DNA from 3 places in the Micromonospora sp. NPDC085948 genome. Region 2 is predicted to be linked to each of the others. Evidence: riboswitches for the same ligand, from Rfam matches in the RefSeq annotation. Region 2 holds a riboswitch; each other region holds the start of a gene.
The links. A riboswitch is a leader RNA that binds a small molecule or an ion and turns the genes downstream of it on or off. The one in region 2 is predicted to bind cyclic di-AMP.

Region 1 (6,443 bases), on a different contig from region 2:
AGCACGTGCCCGTGGTTGGTGAGGAACGTCCAGTTCCGCCCGCCGCCGGTGGCACCCGTCGCCGTGCTCGCCATCGTGTGACCGCCTCTCCGGGCGTCCGCCCTGCCCCCGGGAGTCTCGCCCGTCGTGCGTCCGGTGCGGCACCCAGGGGTCGAACCGGTGTCAACGTATGAAATCTAAATCACGCATACCTTGACGCATCTTACGGTGCGTGTGACGGTGGAGCCCGAGCCAGCGCCGCCGCCGGCCCGCTGATAAGCCCTCTGACCAGGTCAGACGCATGAAGACGAGGTGCGGGGATGAGTCGTCCTGGAACTCCCGGCGGCCAGCCGGGTTCGCAGCGGATCGCCGACCAGGCGTCCGCACCCACCGAGCCGGCCCGGGCGTACGCCGAGCTGACCGCCGGCAACCAGCGCTTCGTCAGCGGGGTCCCGCGCCACCCCAACCAGGACGCCGGGCGCCGGTCCGCCGTGGCCGACGGGCAGCATCCGTTCGCGGTGATCGTCGGCTGCTCCGACTCCCGGCTGGCCGCCGAGATCATCTTCGACCGGGGGCTGGGTGACCTGTTCGTGGTCCGCACGGCCGGGCACACGGCCGGTCCGGAGGTGCTCGGCAGCGTGGAGTACGCGGTGACCGTCCTCGGCACCCCGCTGGTGGTGGTGCTCGGCCACGACTCGTGCGGGGCGGTGCAGGCGGCGCGGGAGACCGTCGCGACCGGCACCCAGCCCCCCGGGCACCTGGGCGCGGTCGTCGATGCCGTGCTGCCCAGCCTGCGCCGGGCCGAGACCGAGGGCGTGGACGACATCGACGGGATCGTCGACATCCACATCGCGCAGACCGTCGAGGCGCTGCTCGGGCAGTCGCCCGTGCTGGCCGCCGAGGTGGCGCAGGGACGGTGCGCGGTGGTGGGTGTGTCGTACCGGCTCGCCGCCGGGGTGGTGCGCCCGGTGGCCGCCGTGCCGGCCGGCTTCGCGGCGCTCGGCGTGCCGACCGCGTCAGCCGAACCGGTCGCGGCCGCCTGACGCGTCGAGGGCCGCCCCGCGCGACGCGGAACGGCCCTCGACGAAGGATGCTGCGGGTCAGAGCATCGACATGTGCACGTGGTCGGTGTGGTTCGACGGCCCGCTGTACGACTTCCAGCCGGTCGCCGGGAACCAGATCTGCCGGTTCCAGATCACGTAGTAGATGCCGAGCCGGTCCGCGTTGCGGATGAGGAACGCGGCGACGTTGTTGCCGTACGTCCGGGTGTCCTCGTTGTGCCAGGGTGAGAAGCCGCTCTTCTGGAGCGACCAGTCGCAGGCGCGGCCCTTCGGGTGCTCGTACGGTCCACCATTGCGGTGACAGCCGACGAACCGGGTGAAGCCGGCCCGCCTGACCTCCTTGTACGCGTGCAGTGTGCGCGGCGTGACGCAGCCGGACGTGGTGGGGTCCTTCTCGCTACAGGACTGCGCCTTCCAGTCGCCGTCGGCGGTGCGACCCGGGCCGATCTTGGCGACCGGCGAGGTGGCGTCCACCAGGCCGCCGGTGAAGCCCTTGCCGCCGACCAGGGCGAGCGCCTTGTCGGCCTCGCTCTTGCGCTTGGCCATCACGGCGGTCTGCTTCTGCTGCTCGCGGACCTCGGTGTCGAGGAGCAGTTTGGCCTGCTCGGCACGGGCCTTCACCGCGTTGACCTCGGCGAGCTTGTTCTCGTTCACCATGTTGATCTCGTCGAGCATCGCGGCGCGCTGCACGAACGTGTCCGGGGCGTTGCTCTCGAGCAGCATCGCCAGCGCACCGATCCGACCGGTCCGGTACGACTGGGAGGCGATCTGCCCGACCTGTGGCGCCAGCGCGTCCAGGTCGGCCTTGGCCCGGTCCACCTCCAGCGCCAACTCCAACTGCCGTTTCTTGGACTTGTCCAGTTTGGACTTGGCGGCGGAGTAGTCGCGGTTCACCTGCTCGATGACGTCGTTGAGCAGCTTGGGCTCGTCGTCCTCCTCGTGCCCGGACGGTGTGGGGGTCGTCGGGGCGGCGTGGGCCGGGAGGGGGCCGGCGAGCACGGTCAGTGCGGCGATCACGGCCACCACGGGTGTCAGCCAGCGGCGTAGGGGTGCCGTCACAATGTTCCCTTCCGTCGACCGCCGACCGGGTTAGCTGACGGGTTCGGGGCGGAAGTGGCCCCTACCGCTGACGCGGATTCACCCCACACACCTGGGTCCCCGGCTCGCCGGTTGGCGATTGGGCGGTGGCACCGCAGGCGCCGCTTCGCGCCTTCATCGGTAACCGGCAGCGAGGTTACCCGAGAGTCGACTGGGTGAGCTACGCCTGGATGCCGACCAAAAGTGTCATTTCGCCATAGCGTTGGGTGACCAGTGACGCGGTTCTCAGGGGGGAGGCCCGATCTGGTCACGCTGAGGAGTGTCACCATGCCGTATCCGTGCTCCTGTTCGACTCCGGCCACCCGTCGGTGGCGGTGGATGGGGGCGGGGTCCGCGTCTGGTCCGGCTCGTCGGGTCGAGAGGTGCGCGGTGAGCTGAGGGCGGCCAGCGCCTCCGCCCGGTCGGCCTGGGGGCGCGGCCGAGCGACCTCGGCGGGCGGCGTGGTCTCGGTGCGCCCGGCGGCGGTCACGATCGCGGCCAGCCCGGTGGTCAGTGGCACGGCGGCGATCAGCCCGAGGGTGGCGACCGCGCTGCGGACGATCTCCTGCGCGAGGAACTCGCTGGTGAGCAACTGCCCGATCGGCCGCGCGTCGGCGGTGAGCAGGAGCAGCAGGGGCAGCGACGCGCCCGCGTACGCCAGCACGATGGTGTTGACAGTGGAGGCGATGTGCGCCCGGCCGACGCGGGTCGCCGCGCGGTACAGCTGCAAGCGGGTCAGCCCGGGATTGGCGTTCGACAGCTCGGTGACGGTGGCCGCCTGGGTGACCGTCACGTCGTCGAGCACCCCGAGCGAACCGATGATGATCCCGGCGAGCAGCAGGCCGTGCAGGTCCACGTCACCCTGGAACATCGACAGTGTCGTGGCGTCCTCACTGCCGAAGCCGGTGAGGTGGGTCGCCGCGGTGGCGACGGTGGCGAGCGCGCCGGTCAGCACCAGGCTGCCCAGGGTGCCGAGCACCGCGACCGAGGTCTGCGCGGTGACGCCGTGGGTCAGATAGAGCACCACGAACATGATCAGGGCGGCACCGACCACCGCCACCAGGAGCGGTGACCGGCCGGCGCCGATGCCCGGCAGCACGAAGGTGAGCAGGATGGCGAAGCTGGCCGCCAACCCGGCGAGCGCGGCCAACCCCCGCCACCGGCCGAACGCGACGATCGCGGCGGCGAAGACCACCGCCAGCCACACCAGCGGGGTGCCGCGCTGATGCTCGGCGATGTTCCAGTTGCTGACCGTGGGATCGGTCGGATCGGTCAACTCGACCAGGATGATCTCGTCGCCGACGTCGACACGTGGCGCGCCCGGCCCGTCGGGCACCGGTGTCTGCACCTGCTGGCCGGCGGCGGGTCCCTCGTCCACGCGGACGTCGACAGTGCCGCACGGCCCGGTGCCGACTCTGGGTGTGCCCTCGGGGCTCTCCGGCAGCGGCGGGCACGGCTCGGTCACCACCCGCGTCACCGTGCCGGCGTAGCGCGGCACGTCCGCTCCGCCGTCGGTCTGCGGTTCTCCTCCGCGCGGCCAGAGCAGCGCCGCGGCGACCACGGTGGCGACGAAGAGGGGCACCACGGTCATGACGAGGATCCGTCGCACCCGGGGCGGGGCGGACGGAGCGGGACGGGCATGGTCGGAACCCAAGTCGAGACTCCCAACGATCCGGTGCGGGATACGTGTCAGCGCGCCGCGCGGTTCAGTGTCCTCGCCGAAAGGCGGCGCGAGGCGCGGCGGATCGCGGACCGACGACCACGCGATCACGGACGGTCAGTGCCCGGCCCCGGTTGCCCGGACCTCGCGCCCGCGGGTGCCGGCACCCGCGGGCGTGTCGTCAACCGCGCTTCATCAGCCGGCCGACCGCCGCCATCATCTCGGTGGCCATCTCGTCGGCCCGACCCTCGGCGGCCCCCTCGTGCATGCAGTGCCGGGCGTGCCCGTCGAGCAGCCCCAGCGCCACCTTGTCCAGGGCGGCCTGGATCGCGGAGATCTGGGTGAGCACGTCGATGCAGTAACGGTCGTCGTCGACCATCTTCTCGATGCCGCGGACCTGACCCTCGACTCGGCGGAGGCGCGCGAGCAGCTGGTCCTTGCTGGCGGTGTACCCGCGGATCGGAGTGGGTGCGCTCATGCCGACCAGGATAGCCTACCCCTGGGGGGTATGGTACGGTGCAGTCCGGTGGTGATACCCCCACCGGGTACCGGTACGGCGAAGGAGACGATCCGATGGTCAACACGACGTTCCAGGTGCAGGGAATGACCTGTGGGCACTGCGTCAGCGCGGTGAGCGCCGAGGTCGGCGCCATCGCGGGAGTCCGCGACGTCCAGGTCGACCTCGCGACCGGGCAGGTCACCGTGAGCAGCGAGCAGCCGCTGGACGTTCAGGTCGTCCGGGCCGCTGTCGACGAGGCCGGCTACGACCTCGTCGACGCGTGAGCGGAGGGGCCGACATGCGTACCGGGACGAGACTTGTCGGATTCGCTGTCGGCCTCGCGGCGATCTTCGGAGCGGCGTACGGCATCGGCCGGGTGGCCGACCGCGCCCCGGTCGCCGAGAGCCGGCACGACGGGGGCACCGAGAGCCGGCACGACAGTGACGCCGTCCCGGCGACCGGAGAGGGTGGCGACCCGGCCGACCGGATTCCCGGTGGGCTGCTCGTCTCCGACCGCGGCTACACCCTCGACCCGGTCGACGCCCCGGCCGACGAGTTCGCCTTCCGGATCACCGGTCCGGACGGCCAACCGGTGACCCGGTACGACGTGGCGCACGACAAGAGGATGCACCTGATCGTGGTCCGACGGGACCTCTCCGGTTTCCGGCACGTGCACCCCGACCTGGCTCCGGACGGCACCTGGCGGGTCGGCACGCCGCTGGCCGGCCCCGGGCAGTGGCGGGCGTTCGCCGACTTCGCCCCGACCGGGGGTGAGCCGCTGACGCTCGGCGTCGACGTGACAGTCCCCGGTGAGCTGACCGAACGACAGCTGCCCGCCCCGGCGACCAGCACCACCGTCGACGGCTACACGGTAGCCCTGACCGGCTCGCCGCGGCCCGGCCGCACCGCCCCGCTCACGTTCACCGTCAGCCGGGACGGTCGACCGGTCACCGACCTGGAGCCCTACCTGGGCGCGTACGGGCACCTGGTGGCACTGCGCCGGGGTGACCTCGCGTACCTGCACGTGCATCCGGACGGGACGCCGGGCGACGGGCGGACCCGGCCCGGCCCGGCCGTCAGCTTCCTCGCCGAGGTGCCCTCGGCCGGCAGTTACCGGCTCTACCTCGACTTCCAGCACGGCGGGACGGTGCACACCGCCGAGTTCACCGTCGTCGCCGGCACCCCGCCGACCGACACCCCGCCGACCGGCACCAACCCGAGCGGACCCGCGCCGAGCGGGGGCGCCGACCACGGCACCCCCGGACACGGGCACAACTGACGGGACCACACGATGACCACCACCAGCAGACCGCTGCCCGCGGCGCCCAACCGGATCGAGTTGGCGATCGGCGGGATGACCTGCGCCGCCTGCGCCGCCCGGATCGAGAAGAAGCTCAACCGGATGGACGGCGTGAGCGCCGCCGTCAACTACGCCACCGAGAAGGCCACCGTCCGGTACGCCGACGGCGTCACGCCGGACGACCTGATCGAGACCGTGCGCAAGACCGGGTACACGGCCGCGCTGCCGGCCCCGCCGACGGCCGAGGAGCCCGCGGATCCGCTGCGCGGCCCGCGTACCCGGCTCTGGGTCTCGGTGGCGCTCAGCGTGCCGGTGGTCCTGCTGGCCATGGTCCCCGCCTGGCAGTTCGACTACTGGCAGTGGCTGTCGCTGACCCTCGCGGCCCCGGTGGTGGTCTGGGGTGGGCTGCCGTTCCACCGGGCCGCCTGGACCAACCTGCGCCATGGCGCGGCCACCATGGACACGCTTGTCTCACTCGGCACCCTGGCCGCGTTCGGCTGGTCGCTCTGGGCGCTCTTCCTGGGTGACGCCGGCATGCCCGGGATGACGCACCCGTTCCGCTTCGACATCACCCGCACCGACGGCGCCGGCACCATCTACCTGGAGGCGGCCGCCGGGGTGACGGTGTTCATCCTGGCCGGCCGCTACTTCGAGGCCCGGTCCAAGCGGACCGCCGGTGCGGCCCTGCGCGCCCTGCTCGACCTCGGCGCCAAGGAGGTGGCGGTGCTGCGCGACGGGGTGGAGACCCTGATCCCGGTGGACCGGCTCGCCGTCGGTGACCGGTTCGTGGTGCGTCCCGGGGAGAAGATCGCCACCGACGGGGTGGTCGACGAGGGCACCTCCGCCGTCGACGCCAGCATGCTCACC
Region 2 (6,443 bases):
CGGCCTCCTCAGCGCCGTCGACGCGGTGCTGGTAGCCCGTCCGGCGGTCTCCGACCACACCCGGCGGCCCGCTACCGCGGATCGGGCACGGCTACGCGAGCAGCAACGCGACACGGTCGTCGACGTGGTGGCCCGCTACAACCCGGAGGCAGTCGTCTGCGTCGGCATCCCCTTCGGCCACACCCGACCGCAGTGGATCCTTCCCCACGGCGGCCAGGTCACCGTTGACGGCGTGGAACGGCGAGTGTTCGCCGACTATCGATAGAGCACGCTTACTCGACACGTCTTTGGCTACCGCTGCCCGCTCCTGCATCGAGCGCGCCACGGGCACCTGTCCGCACCCGGATGATTGCTGCCGCCGACAGTTCGGGTCGCACCGGGCATCGCCACCATCAACCCATAAATCAGCCTGAATGAGTGTGGAATTCATTCCTCATCACTCGGACTCTTCCCCGGTCCGGCGCCTTCCGGCTCGTGCCCGAAGCAGCAGCACGGCTGAAACCAGGTGGCCAACGGCAAGCAGTGCTGCCAGCGCGGCGATGAATATCGACCAACTGATCGGCCTCCTGATGGAAAACACCACGTACGTCACGACAAGAAGGAGCCAGACACCTCCCAGGAGGAAACCCTGCTTGGGCGTCTTCGCTGTCTGCCACCACGGGCTCCCGGCCGTTCCCATCTATGCGATCCTGCCATCGTCGGAGGAAAATCAGACTCGCGTGGCTCACCGATTGGATGGCCAGATGAGGATTCCGCCGTTCGCGTTCAGGCTGCTGTATCACCTGCGTCGGGCGTACTGGCGGATCGTCAAGCCGACCATCTACGGCGTGAAGGCGCTGATCATCCACCCGGTCGACGCCGATCGAGTCCTCCTCGTCCGACACAGCTACGGTGACCAGTCCCTCTGGAGGCTGCCCGGAGGCGGATACCGGCCGGCCCGAGAGACACCTCAGCAGGCAGCCAGGCGCGAGTGCATCGAGGAGCTGGGCGTTCAATTGGACTCGTCCGCTCTTGTGCTCGAGGAACGCGTGACCACCAACGGCGGCAAACGGGGCTACCTGACGGTTGTCCGCCTGCACGCGACCTCGACCGAACTCAACCCAAACGGGGAGATCTCCCAGGCCCGGTGGGTAGCCGTGGACCTTACGGACCTACCCAACGCCTCGGCGGTCTCCACGGGTGTGCATTCGGCCCTGGAAAGGCACCGAAGCTGAACTGGTGGCCCCATGCCCTGTTCAGCATGGCCTAGAACCACGGAAGCCCCGGCAGGACGTGAGTCCTGACCAGGGCTTCCGTGCGTGGAGCGGGTGACGGGAATCGAACCCGCACTGTCAGCTTGGGAAGCTGATGTTCTGCCATTGAACTACACCCGCAAGCGGCACCACTGTACCCGAGTCGTCGAGCCCGTGCACCCAGGTACCCCGCCCGCCGCTCGGCCCGGGTTGATCCACTCGGTGTCTTGGAAGTCGGGGTATCCGAGCGGCGGGACACCGCGACATCACCGAAACCGAGTTGGTCATGCCGGGCGACCGCCGGCCGGACGCGGGGCGGACAGCCGAATGCCGGCTCCGTCAGCACGGAGCCGGCATTCGCTGTCGCTGGGCCGTGGTCTAGGCGGCCGTGCACTGGACGTCGCGGCTGCGGCGGGTCGGGCGGGTCTGCGGCACGCTGAGCGGCGCGGGCGCCATCGCCGATGGCGCCTGCGGGTCGAGCCAGACCCGAACGGCCGGCCGGCCCGGCGCGAGGCCTGGGACGCCGGTGATGTGCTGCTCGCGGCGGGTCAGCATCGCCACGTCGATGGTGAACTCGAACAGCTGCCAGTCGACCTGCGGCTCGGCGCGGGCGCCCTGCGCCAACCGGGCGACTCGCGCCGGATCGGTCACCGGGCGGGCATGACCCGCCACGTACGCCTCGTCGTCGCTCTCCTCCGGCGGGAACGAGTGCAGCGCGTAGCGGCCGTCGCGTTCGAGGTCACGGCGCTTCGGGGAGTCGATGATGAAGCAGAACAGACCCTCGTCGGTGATGACCGGGGAGACCGGATGGACCCGGGGCCCGCCGTCGGCACGGACCGTGGCCAGATAGCCGAAGCCCGGCCCGTACTGCTGGAGGAGAACGCGGATCCCGTCGGCGAGTCGGGGCTCGTCGGCGGCGAATTCGGACCAGGAAGCCATGTGGGCATTCTATCGAACAAATGTACGAGCGGCGACCTCGACGCGCTGGTCACCGGCACCGAATTCGGGGGTTTTGAGGCCCGCGGCTAAGGTGGTCCGATGCTGCTCTCCGACCGCGACCTGGTCTCCGAGATCAAGGCCGGCACGCTGGGCCTGGAGCCGTTCGAGCCCACCCTGGTCCAACCTTCCAGCATCGACGTACGGCTGGACCGGCTTTTCCGGGTCTTCAACAACCACCTCTACACCCACATTGACCCGGCGATGCAGCAGGACGACCTGACGTCGGCGGTCGAGGTGCCCGACGGGGAGCCGTTCGTGCTGCACCCCGGGGAGTTCGTGCTCGCCTCGACGCTTGAGGTCATCTCGCTGGGCGACCAGCTCGCCGGCCGGCTGGAGGGCAAGAGTTCACTGGGGCGGCTCGGGCTGCTGACGCACTCCACCGCCGGCTTCATCGACCCCGGCTTCTCCGGTCACGTCACGCTCGAACTCTCGAACGTGGCGAACCTGCCCATCACTCTCTGGCCGGGCATGAAGATCGGGCAGCTCTGCATCTTCCGGCTCTCCTCGCCGGCCGAGCACCCGTACGGCTCGGCGGTCTACGGCTCGCGCTACCAGGGGCAGCGGGGGCCGACGCCCAGCCGCGCCTGGCAGCACTGGCGCACCTGGCCCACCCGCTGACCCCGTGAACGACAAGGGCCCGCCGCGACGAGTCGCGGCGGGCCCTTCGGTCAGTACCCCTGATCAGCCTGGACGGCCGTAGCTGTGGATCGGGCCGTCGTCGACCTTCTTCATCTTGACCGGTTGACCGGCCTGCGAGGCGTGCACCACCCAGCCGCCACCGACGTACATGCCGACGTGGTGGATGTCGCTGTAGTAGAAGACCAGGTCGCCGGGGCGCAGGTCGGCCTTGCTGACGTTCTTGGTGACGCGGCTCTGCGCGGCGGCGTTGTGCGGCAGGGACACACCGGCCTTCGCCCAGGCGGCCAGCATCAGCCCGGAGCAGTCGTACGAGTTCGGGCCCTCGGCACCCCAGACGTAGGGCTTGCCGATCTGCGCGCAGGCGAACTTGACCGCCGTGCCCGCGGCGCCGCCGGGATAGCTGCCGGGGCAGGGAGCTGGGCGCAACGGACCGCCGCCACCGCTGCCGTACACCTTGAGGCGCAGCTTCTGCAGCTTGTCGATCTCGTCGTTGATCTGCTTCTTCTTCGCCGCCAACTGAGCCTCGGTACGGGTCAGCTGGGTCACCATCTCGTCGAGTGGCGCCTTCTGCCTGGCCAGCTCGTCGCGCAGGTCGGCCACCTCGCGGACGTCCTGCTGCTGGTTGTGCGCGAAGCGGTCGAGCATTTCGAGCTGGCCGACCACCTCGCTGGGTGACTGGCTGCCCAGCACCGCGTTGACGGTCAGCACGTTCTCGCCCTTGTAGGCGCGTACGGCCAGGGCACTGACCTTGTCCATGGCGGCGTCGACCTGACGCTCCAGCGGGGCGATCCGGGCGGCCAGCGCCTGGGCCTGCCTGCGCTTGTTGGCGAGGTCGATGCGGGTGGCGTTGTGCTGTTCGATGACCGGTTCGAGTTTGTTCCAGTCGGCGTCGATCTGGCGTTCGATCTCGGCGACGGACGGGTCGGCGTGGGCCGCCGTGGCGCTGCCGGTCAGGACGACGGCGACGCCGGCCAGGGCGGCGAGCGCGGTGGTGAAGCGGGACCAGCGTGGGCGCGGCGCGATCGACGGCGGGCCGGCTGCTGCCGACCGCTCGGACGACGGCCGCGGGGCATGGAGTGCCACCGGGGTTCCGTACTCCTTCTTCCTGACCGCCTACCGGGTTAGCTGACGGGTTCGGGCGGGAAGTGGGCGCCCTACCGCAGTGACTGCGGATTCACCCCGGGGGACATGGGTCCCCGGTTCGTTCGGAAACGACTCGGCGGTGTCGGACCGTTACCGCCCGGGCTGGACGGAGCTGCTATCGGGCCGACGAATGACCAGAGTAGAGACGCTTGTTACCACTCCGCAACCCGTGCGGCCGTGACACTCCGTACCGATCGGAAAGGATCACCGGCCGTAGGTGAAGAATTCTTTCCCAACGAGTCGACACATAGAAAGGTATTGACGCGGACTCCCGGACGGCGCGAGGGTGACCTCACCTTCATCCGTGAAATCTAGGGGGTTCGATGCACCATCCAACCCTGCTCCTCGGCCGGCGTGCGCTGCTCGCCGCCGCCGTGGTCGCCGCCGCGACCGCGGTCCCACCACCCGCAACCGCCGCCGCACCCACGGCCGACCGCCAGCAGCGGTACGCCGCCGCGGCGGCCGAGTACGGCGTACCGACCGACGTGCTGCTCGGCGTCTCCTACCTGGAGTCCCGCTGGGACAGCAACGCCGGCACACCCAGCACCAGTGGCGGCTACGGCCCCATGCACCTGACCGACGCCCGACACGTGACCGCCCTGCCCGTGGGCGGCCACCACGACACCGGCACCGAGGACCCGCGTGGCGACAACTCCCGCACCGCGCTGGCACCCGCGCCCCGGCCGGCCGAGGACCCGGCGCCACCCGCCGCCGCCTTGCAGACCGTGGATGCCGCCGCCGCGCTGACCGGCGCGACCCCCGACGCGCTGCGCACCGACGCCGACGTCAACATCCGGGGCGGGGCCGCGCTGCTGGCCTCGTACCAGCGGGAGTTGGGCGCGCCGGTCGGTGCCGGCACCGACCCGGCCAGCTGGTACGGCGCGGTGGCCCGCTACGCCGGCGCGGACAGCGCCGACGCCGCGGCGGCCTTCGCCGACGAGGTCTTCACCACCATCGGCAGCGGCGAGTCGCGGGTGACCGACGACGGCCAGCGGATCACGCTGCCGGCCCGGACGATCCGGCCGCAGCGATCGTGGCTGGACCGGCTGGGTCTGCGTCGGCTCGCCCGCCCGGACGGGCTGGAATGCCCCCGGACCATCTCCTGCGAGTGGATCCCGGCGCCCTACGCGGCGTTCGGCGACGGGGACTACGGCAACCACGACCTGTCCGACCGGCCCGCCCGGCAGAAGATCGAGTACATCGTCATCCACGACACCGAGGGAAGCTGGGCCACCACCCTGCGACTCGTCCAAGACCCGACCTACGTGAGCTGGCACTACACGCTGCGCTCGGTGGACGGGCACATCGCCCAGCACGTCAAGACCAAGGATGTCGCCTGGCACGCCGGCAACTGGTACGTCAACGCCAAGGCGGTCGGGCTGGAGCACGAGGGCTTCGCGGCGCAGGGCACCTGGTACACCGAGGCGATGTACCGGACCTCGGCGAAGTTGGTCCGACACCTCGCGCTGCGGCTGGGCGTCCCGCTGGACCGCCAGCACATCATCGGCCACGACAACGTGCCCGGCACCATCGCCGCGAACGTCCGTGGAATGCACTGGGACACCGGCCCGTACTGGGACTGGAACCACTACTTCGAGCTGCTGCACGCGCCCCGGTTGGACACCGGCACCCCCGCCACCGGTCTGGTCCGGATCGACCCGGACTTCGCCACCAACCAGCCGGCGTTCGTCGGCTGCGTCACCGCCGGCGTGCCGTGCGCGCCACGCGGCTCCTCGGCGGTGGTGCTGCGCTCCGCGCCGGCCGCGGACGCGCCACTGGTGAACGACGTCGCGCTCCGCCCCGACGGCACCCCGAACACCATGGAGGTGTCGGATCACGGCGCCCGCGCCTCCGCCGGCCAGACGTACGCGCTGGCCGGCCGGCAGGGCGACTGGACGGCGATCTGGTATCTCGGGCAACGCGCCTGGTTCCACAACCCGGCGTCCGCGCCCACCGCCAGCTGGACGGTCGGCCTGGTGGCCACTCCGAAGCCCGGCCGGACCACCATCCCGGTGTACGGACGGGCCTACCCGGAACAGGCGGCCTACCCGGCCGGCGTGCCCTACCAGACGATCTCGCCACTGCAGTACACCCTTGCCGCCGGGCAGCGGTACGCCGTCGGCGCGGTGCTGCCGGGCGAGTACTACCGGGCCAGCACTGTCGACGGCTCCTCGCCCGGTGACTGGACGGTGATCCGCGGCAAGAACAGGTACGCGCAGATCCAGTTCGGCCACCGCATCATGTACGTCGACCTGGCCGACGTGCAGCTCCTGCCGTCCCCGGTGGGCGCACCCCGCTGACAACGACGACGGCCCCCGGTCGGTGACCGGGGGCCGTCGTGTCGCACGGGGTGGATCAGCCAGGTCTGCGGAACCCGGCGACGGGCATCGTGTTGATGCTGGACACCTGCACCGGTTTACCGGCTCGTGG
Region 3 (6,443 bases), on a different contig from region 2:
ATCGCGCTGGACGCGGTCGGCCCGGAGGACTGCAACATCCTCTTCCACGACGCGGTACGCCCACTGCTCAGCGGGCGGATCGTGCGCGAGTGCGTCAACGCGCTCTGGACGTACGACGCCGTGGACGTGGCCATCCCGTCCGCCGACACGATCATCCAGGTGGACGACAACGACTGCATCACCGACATCCCGGTACGCTCCCGGCTGCGCCGCGGGCAGACCCCGCAGGCGTTCCGCTCCCCCACCATCCGGGAGGCGTACCGGATCGCCGAGAACGACAAGGACTTCGCCGCCACCGACGACTGCGGCGTGGTGCTGCGCTACCTGCCCGGCACCCCGATCAAGGTGATCGACGGCTCGGACGAGAACATCAAGGTCACCCACCCGGTCGACGTGCACCTGGCGGACAAGCTCTTCCAGCTCGCCGCGGCGCAGGCGCCCCGGCTGACCGACCACCGCAGCTACTCGGAGGAGCTGACCGGCCGCACCATCGTCGTGTTCGGCGGCAGCTACGGCATCGGTCACGAACTGGCCGAGCTGGCCCGACGCTACGGCGCACAGGTCTTCCCGTTCAGCCGTTCCAGCACCGGCACCCACGTGGAGCGGGCCGCCGACGTCGAGGCCGCGCTGACGACCGCCTTCGAGGCCACCGGCCGGATCGACCACGTGGTGGTCACCGCCGGGGTGCTGGAGAAGGGCGCCCTCGCCGAGATGGACGAGGAGACGATGGACCGGGTACTCCAGGTCAACTTCGTCGGCCCGGTGACCATCGCCCGGCAGGCGCTGCCCTACCTCCAGCAGACCAAGGGCCAACTGCTGCTCTACACGTCCAGCTCCTACACCCGGGGGCGAGCCCGCTACGCGCTGTACTCGGCCACCAAGGCGGCCCTGGTCAACCTCACCCAGGCGCTCGCCGACGAGTGGGCCGACGTCGGCGTCCGCGTCAACTGCATCAACCCGGAGCGCACCGCCACGCCGATGCGCACGCGGGCCTTCGGCGAGGAGCCGGAGCACACCCTGCTCGCCGCCGAGGCCGTCGCCCAGTCGTCACTCGACGTGCTGATCTCCGACCTGACCGGCCAGGTCATCGACGTACGCCGAGCGCCCGGCGACGGTCCCACGCCGAGCGTGCCGGCCCAGACCGGTCAGGTCGACGCGCCGGTCGGCGCGGCGTCGACGAACTGACCCCGGCCGGCGGCGGAACCACGAACGGAGCGACATGCGCGGCGACCTGGTCCGAAAGCTGGCCGCCCGGTGCCTGAGCACCGGACTGGCCGTGCTGGCCTTTGCCGTGCTGGCGCTCACCGGCGCCACCGGCTGGGGGCTGGCGCTGGCCGTCGCCGCGCTGGCCGCCTCGGCCGCCGAGCAGCGGATCCGGCCCAACGCCGACCTCGTCGCGGAGACGACGCTGATCGCGGCCGCGATCCTGGTCGGTTACTCCCGGCGGTTGGACGACGGGCTCCACCTCACGCTCGTCGCCACCGCCCTGGTGCTGCTGGGACTGGTGCTGCTGGTGGGGCCCCTGCGTACCGCCGGCAACCTGGAGATCCGCACGGCCAACCTGCCGGTCCGGGCCTGGACGCCACTGATCGCCGACCGGCTCGGCACCGCCCTGCTCGGGCTGCTCGCCGTCCTGGCGCTCGCCGCCGCGCTCACCCTGCCGGCCGGCGTGGCGTTGGCCGCCAGCCTGCTGGTCGCCGCGGGCACCGGAGTGGTCGCCCTGGACCTGGCCCGGCGGCGGTTCCGACCGGGAGCCGGCGGCGGGCCGGTGGCGCGGGCACTGCGCCGGCACCAACCGGAGTTCCTGCTCTACTTCTCCGCGCCGCCCGGCTCGGAATACCAGGTCACCATGTGGCTGCCGTACCTGGAGCGAATCGGCCGGCCGTTCCTGGTCGTGCTGCGCGAGCCGGAGTTCCTGGCCCCGATCGCCGCGGCCACCGACGCGCCGGTGGTCTACTGCCCCACCCTGCGGGCCATGGACGAGGCGCTGGTGCCGAGCCTGCGGGCGGCGTTCTACGTCAACCACGGCGCGAAGAACAGCCACTGCATCCGCTTCACCCAGCTCACCCACGTCCAGTTGCACCACGGCGACAGCGACAAGGCGCCGAGCGCCAACCCGGTGTCCGGGATCTTCGACCGGATCTTCGTGGCCGGCCCGGCGGCGATCGACAGGTACGCCCGCGCCGGGGTGCGGATCCCGGCGGACAAGTTCGTGGTGGTGGGCCGCCCGCAGGTGGAGTCGATCGAGGTACGCCCCGAGCCGGCCCGGGGGTTGACGACGCCGACCGTGCTCTACACCCCGACCTGGACCGGGCACCACGCCGACGCCGACTACTGCTCGCTGCCGGTCGCCGAGGGGCTGCTGCGGCGGCTGCTGGAGCGCGGCGCGACGGTGATCCTGCGGTCCCACCCGTACACGGCGCAGAACCCGGCCTCGGCACGGCAGTTGGGCCGGCTGACCGAGATGCTCGTCGCCGATCGTGCCCGCAGCGGACGCCAGCACGTCGTCGGTGCGACGGCCCGCGAGCTGAGCCTGACCGAGTGCGTGAACCGGTCCGACGCGCTGATCTCCGACGTGTCCGGGGTGATCTCGGACTACCTCTACTCCAGCAAGCCGTACGCGGTCACCGACATGGGCGACGAGGGCGACCGGTTCACCGAGCGGTTCCCGCTGGCCGCGTCGGGTTACGTGCTGCGCCGCGATCTGTCCAACGTGGACGAGGTGTTGACCGCGCTGCTGGACACCGACCCGCTGGCCGCGGAGCGCTGGGCCACCCGCCGGCGTTACCTGGGTGACTTCCCCGCCACGTCGTACGCCGAGGCGTTCCTGACCGCCGCGCGCCGGGAGCTGACGGCGTCGGAGGACCCCGCGGCCGAACGCTCGCCGCAGCTCTCCCCCCTCGCCTGACCCGGGCTGACGGCCCAAACCCTCAGCGGTACGCGTCGAGCAGCGCCAGCACGGCCGCCGGGTTCTCCACGTGCGCGTTGTGCCCGAGACCGGGCAGCGTGGCGACCGGCACGCCGTACTCCTTGAGCTGCGCGTCGGTGACCATCGGGTCGTGCTCGCCGCGCGCCAGCAGCACCGGTACGTCGGTCGCCGTCAGCAGTCCGGTCAGGTCGGGCTCGCCGACGGCGAAGGCGTTCGGATCCATGGCGAGCCGCCACCGGCCGTCGACCTGACGGAGGCCGGCGTCCACCACCGGGTGGTCCGGCGGGAGCAGGCCGGCCAGCCCGGAGACGCGCAGGTAGCGGCGGGCCGCCTCGGTACGGCTGGCGAACCAGCTCACCGGGCGGGCGGCCAGTTCGGCGGCCCGTTCCAGTTCGGCGGGCGACCAGAGCGCCTTGATCCCCAAGCCGACCACCGCGTCCACCGGCATACCGGCGTCGCGCGCGGCCAACGCGAGGCCCACCACGCCACCCAGCGAGTGCCCGAGCACGACGAGCCGGTCGTCGGGGGCGAGGGCCGGCGCGATCCGCTCGGCGAAGCCGGCGAAGGAGTACGACGGCAGCGGCGACGCCCAGCCGTGGCCCGCGAGGTCCGGTGCCAGCCACCGGCCGGGCCAGTGTTGCTCCAGGTACGGCGCCCAGGGCAACCACACGTCACCGGTGGCCCCCAGGCCGTGCAACAGCAGCAGGACCGGCCGTCGACCGGCGTGACCACCCGATTCATCCACCACGGCCGCAGTCTCCCACGGTTCACGGCCAGGGACGAGAGTCGTCGACGGGGGCGTACCGCCGTGGAGGACGCGACGGGCGCCGGCCCCTCGTGAGGGACGGCGCCCGTGGCGGTCAGCGTGCCGGGTCAGGCGGAGTAGCCCCGGCTGGCGATCCAGTTGGCCAGGTCGATGGTGGTGACCCAGTACGACGGGTCGGCCGGGTTCGCCGAGTCGGCGATGCGTACCGTGCGGCCGTTGTCCTTGTAACCCACGACGGCGATGTAGTGGCCGCCGCCGTAGGAGTGCCAGGAGCCGTCGGTGTCGGTGGCGTCCCCGACGACGTTGGCGACCACGCCGCGGCCGTCGGTGATGGCCTTGACGACGTCGGCCTGGAGGCGGTCCATCTGCGCCGGGCTGGGCGCGCCGACGAACATCCGGGTCCGGTACGGGGAGCCCTTCACCTCGGCGTTGAGCACCCGGGTGGTGTCCTCGGCCGAGTTGGTGCCCAACTCGGTGGTGCCCAGTTCGGCGCCGAGTTCCTCCTGGGTCCGGTCGATCCCGGTGGCGCTGAGCGCGTTGCGGGTGGCCGCCGGGCCGCAGTTGTAGTACGTGTTCTGCGCCTCGTACTCGTAGTCGAGCACCTTTGTCGCGGGCGGCTTCGGCCGCTCCGGCTTCCGGGTCAGGTCCGGGTTGCTGCTGGCCTTGGCGGCGGGCGCCGCGGCGCTGGTGGCCGGGGCGGCGCTGCTCGGCGCGGCGCTCGCCGACGGAGACGCGTCCCGCACCTCGCCCCGGGAGGCGGCGACGTCGGTGCGCATCTCGGCGACAGTGGTCGCGGTGCGCTGGCCGGCCGGCGCGTCGTCGGCGGTGGCGAGCAGGGTGCCGGTGGTGGCGGCGAGCACGAGGGCCGCGGCGGAGGCGGCGACGATCTGGTACGGGCGCTCGGTCGCGAGGCGGCGGAGCTGACGCTGCATGGTGTGCTTCACGGGGTCCTCCACGGTCGGGGGGAGAGCGGCACACCGGGGCCGGACCGGTATCCGGGCAGGCGCCATCGCGCGGACGGTGGTCCGCGGGTGGTGAACCGCTCAGGGGAACGCCCGGCGTGGCCGGGCGGTGAGGCGATGACCCGGGGGGTCAGCTCACCGTCACTGGACGGATGAGCGGGGGCACCGCTGTGCCGTGGAGGCGAGGGAACAGCCGAGGGGTGGAGAGGTGCTGCACGAGGATGGAACTCCTTCCGACACCGCCTACCGGGTTAGCTGACGGATTCGGGCGGGAAGATCGCCCTACCGCGGGCCGTGGCTCGCGGATTCACCCCGGACGTACTGATGGGTCCCCGGTTCGTTCATGACGATTGAGCGGGTCGGCGCGGCGTCGCCTGTTGCGATCGGTTACCGCACCGGACGGGACGACACTACTGGCCCGTTCACACCATGCCAAGCCAGGTTCACCTGCGTAAACCCGAATCGGCGCGACAATTTCTGCGCGTTCTGCCGCTGATGTGACTCGATGGGACAAGCGGTTACGGTGACGCCTGTGGGCGACAACCGGACAGGTCGCCGAAACTGCGGTCAGAATCCCGGGAACAATCGCGCCGAACGTGCCGGACGCCCGATTCCACATTCCGTGACCGGGCTCACACAACAGATCGGGCTCAACCCGCGCGGGCCGGGCGCCAGCGTGCCACCACGGCGGGACGGGCCGCCCCGCGCACCAGCCGGCGGGCGGGTGCCCGACTCGGCCGCAGCCGGGCCGTTGCCGCGCACGCCTCCTCGGCAAGGGTGCGCGCCGACTCGGCGGCCAGTTCCGCAGCCCGCCAGGCGGCCCGCTCCGCGCTGGCGGCGGCCTGGTGGTCGGCCCGTCTCGCGTCCCGGATCGACCGGCTGAGCAGCGCTTCCTGCTCGACCGGGTGCCGCCGGGGATCCCAGCCGTGCCGGTGCCCGAACACGTCGCTGAGCTGCGCCATGCTCAGGTCGCCCCGCCAGTACGCCGCCGTGGCCGCGCGGTGCAGGTAGCGCTCCCGGGCGGCGTACTCGGCGGGGGTGCGGGGCGTGGCCGGGCTGGGCAGCGCCCCGGACCCCGCGAAGCGGCGCGCGGCGGTGTCCGCCTCGTCGTAGCGCGCCCAGGCGCGTTCGGCCTGCTCCTGACTGGCCAGCCAGGCATCGCGTCGCCGCTGGGCCGTCCGGGCCGCGCCGGCCGCCGCGACGGCCACCTCCTCGGCGTACCGGCGCCGGTCGACGATCGCGGCCGCCGCCACCTCACGCGCGGTCGGCACGGCCGGGGACGGGTCGGCGGTGGGCCGGTCCTCTTCGGGCCGGGCGACAAGCACGGCGAGCACGCCGAGCGCCAGCAGGAACAGGGCCGACCAGATGGCAGCGGCCTGCGGTACCTCGGTTACGAACTGGTAGAAGACGGTGGTCTCCATGGTCGGCACCTCGCTGAGGAAGCAGAGCGATGGGGAGCCCCGTCGGCCACCTGGCCACGGTGAGCGCGACCGGAAGCCACGTCCCCACGCTACCGTCGTGCCGACCCGGGCGCATTGACCGCGGGCGTGTCGACGCGCGCCGCGCCGAGCCCCCTGACCAGGGTGGACGGTGTCAGCGGGTGTCCGCGTACGTTGATCGACTGTCGGTCTGGTCGGGTCCGCCGGTATCGGGGGCGACGTCGCCGGTGGCCCGGGTTCCGGCCGTGCGTTGTCCGGGGACGGACGCCGATCGGGCCGGGCGGCGCGGCGCGAGCCGGCGCATCATCGGGGTTTCGACGTAGCGATGCAGCAGCGCGGCGAGGAGC

Region 1: it holds a riboswitch for cyclic di-AMP, as region 2 does, so the genes downstream of both, AB0O48_RS04745 (hypothetical protein) here and AB0O48_RS13925 (NlpC/P60 family protein) in region 2, are expected to answer to the same signal.
Region 3: it holds a riboswitch for cyclic di-AMP, as region 2 does, so the genes downstream of both, AB0O48_RS11525 (C39 family peptidase) here and AB0O48_RS13925 (NlpC/P60 family protein) in region 2, are expected to answer to the same signal.

Annotation. Positions count from the first base shown of each region.
Region 1 covers NZ_JBFBJW010000001.1:987,767-994,209, reverse strand. Annotated here, with positions in the region: gene AB0O48_RS04755 (MarR family winged helix-turn-helix transcriptional regulator) at 1-74, opposite strand, end outside; gene AB0O48_RS04750 (carbonic anhydrase) at 300-1,022, shown strand; gene AB0O48_RS04745 (hypothetical protein) at 1,080-2,099, opposite strand; cyclic di-AMP (ydaO/yuaA leader) riboswitch at 2,104-2,234, opposite strand; gene AB0O48_RS04740 (YibE/F family protein) at 2,401-3,771, opposite strand; gene AB0O48_RS04735 (metal-sensitive transcriptional regulator) at 3,959-4,255, opposite strand; gene AB0O48_RS04730 (copper ion binding protein) at 4,351-4,560, shown strand; gene AB0O48_RS04725 (hypothetical protein) at 4,575-5,555, shown strand; gene AB0O48_RS04720 (heavy metal translocating P-type ATPase) at 5,568-6,443, shown strand, end outside.
Region 2 covers NZ_JBFBJW010000004.1:321,393-327,835, reverse strand. Annotated here, with positions in the region: gene AB0O48_RS13950 (LD-carboxypeptidase) at 1-265, shown strand, start outside; gene AB0O48_RS13945 (NUDIX domain-containing protein) at 744-1,214, shown strand; tRNA gene AB0O48_RS13940 (tRNA-Gly) at 1,300-1,373, opposite strand; gene AB0O48_RS13935 (pyridoxamine 5'-phosphate oxidase family protein) at 1,611-2,171, opposite strand; gene dcd (dCTP deaminase) at 2,271-2,849, shown strand; gene AB0O48_RS13925 (NlpC/P60 family protein) at 2,913-3,953, opposite strand; cyclic di-AMP (ydaO/yuaA leader) riboswitch at 3,967-4,102, opposite strand; gene AB0O48_RS13920 (N-acetylmuramoyl-L-alanine amidase) at 4,337-6,313, shown strand; gene AB0O48_RS13915 (NlpC/P60 family protein) at 6,369-6,443, opposite strand, start outside.
Region 3 covers NZ_JBFBJW010000003.1:410,887-417,329, forward strand. Annotated here, with positions in the region: gene AB0O48_RS11510 (bifunctional cytidylyltransferase/SDR family oxidoreductase) at 1-1,185, shown strand, start outside; gene AB0O48_RS11515 (CDP-glycerol glycerophosphotransferase family protein) at 1,220-2,908, shown strand; gene AB0O48_RS11520 (alpha/beta fold hydrolase) at 2,931-3,677, opposite strand; gene AB0O48_RS11525 (C39 family peptidase) at 3,803-4,651, opposite strand; cyclic di-AMP (ydaO/yuaA leader) riboswitch at 4,883-5,024, opposite strand; gene AB0O48_RS11530 (hypothetical protein) at 5,308-6,078, opposite strand; gene AB0O48_RS11535 (acyltransferase) at 6,251-6,443, opposite strand, start outside.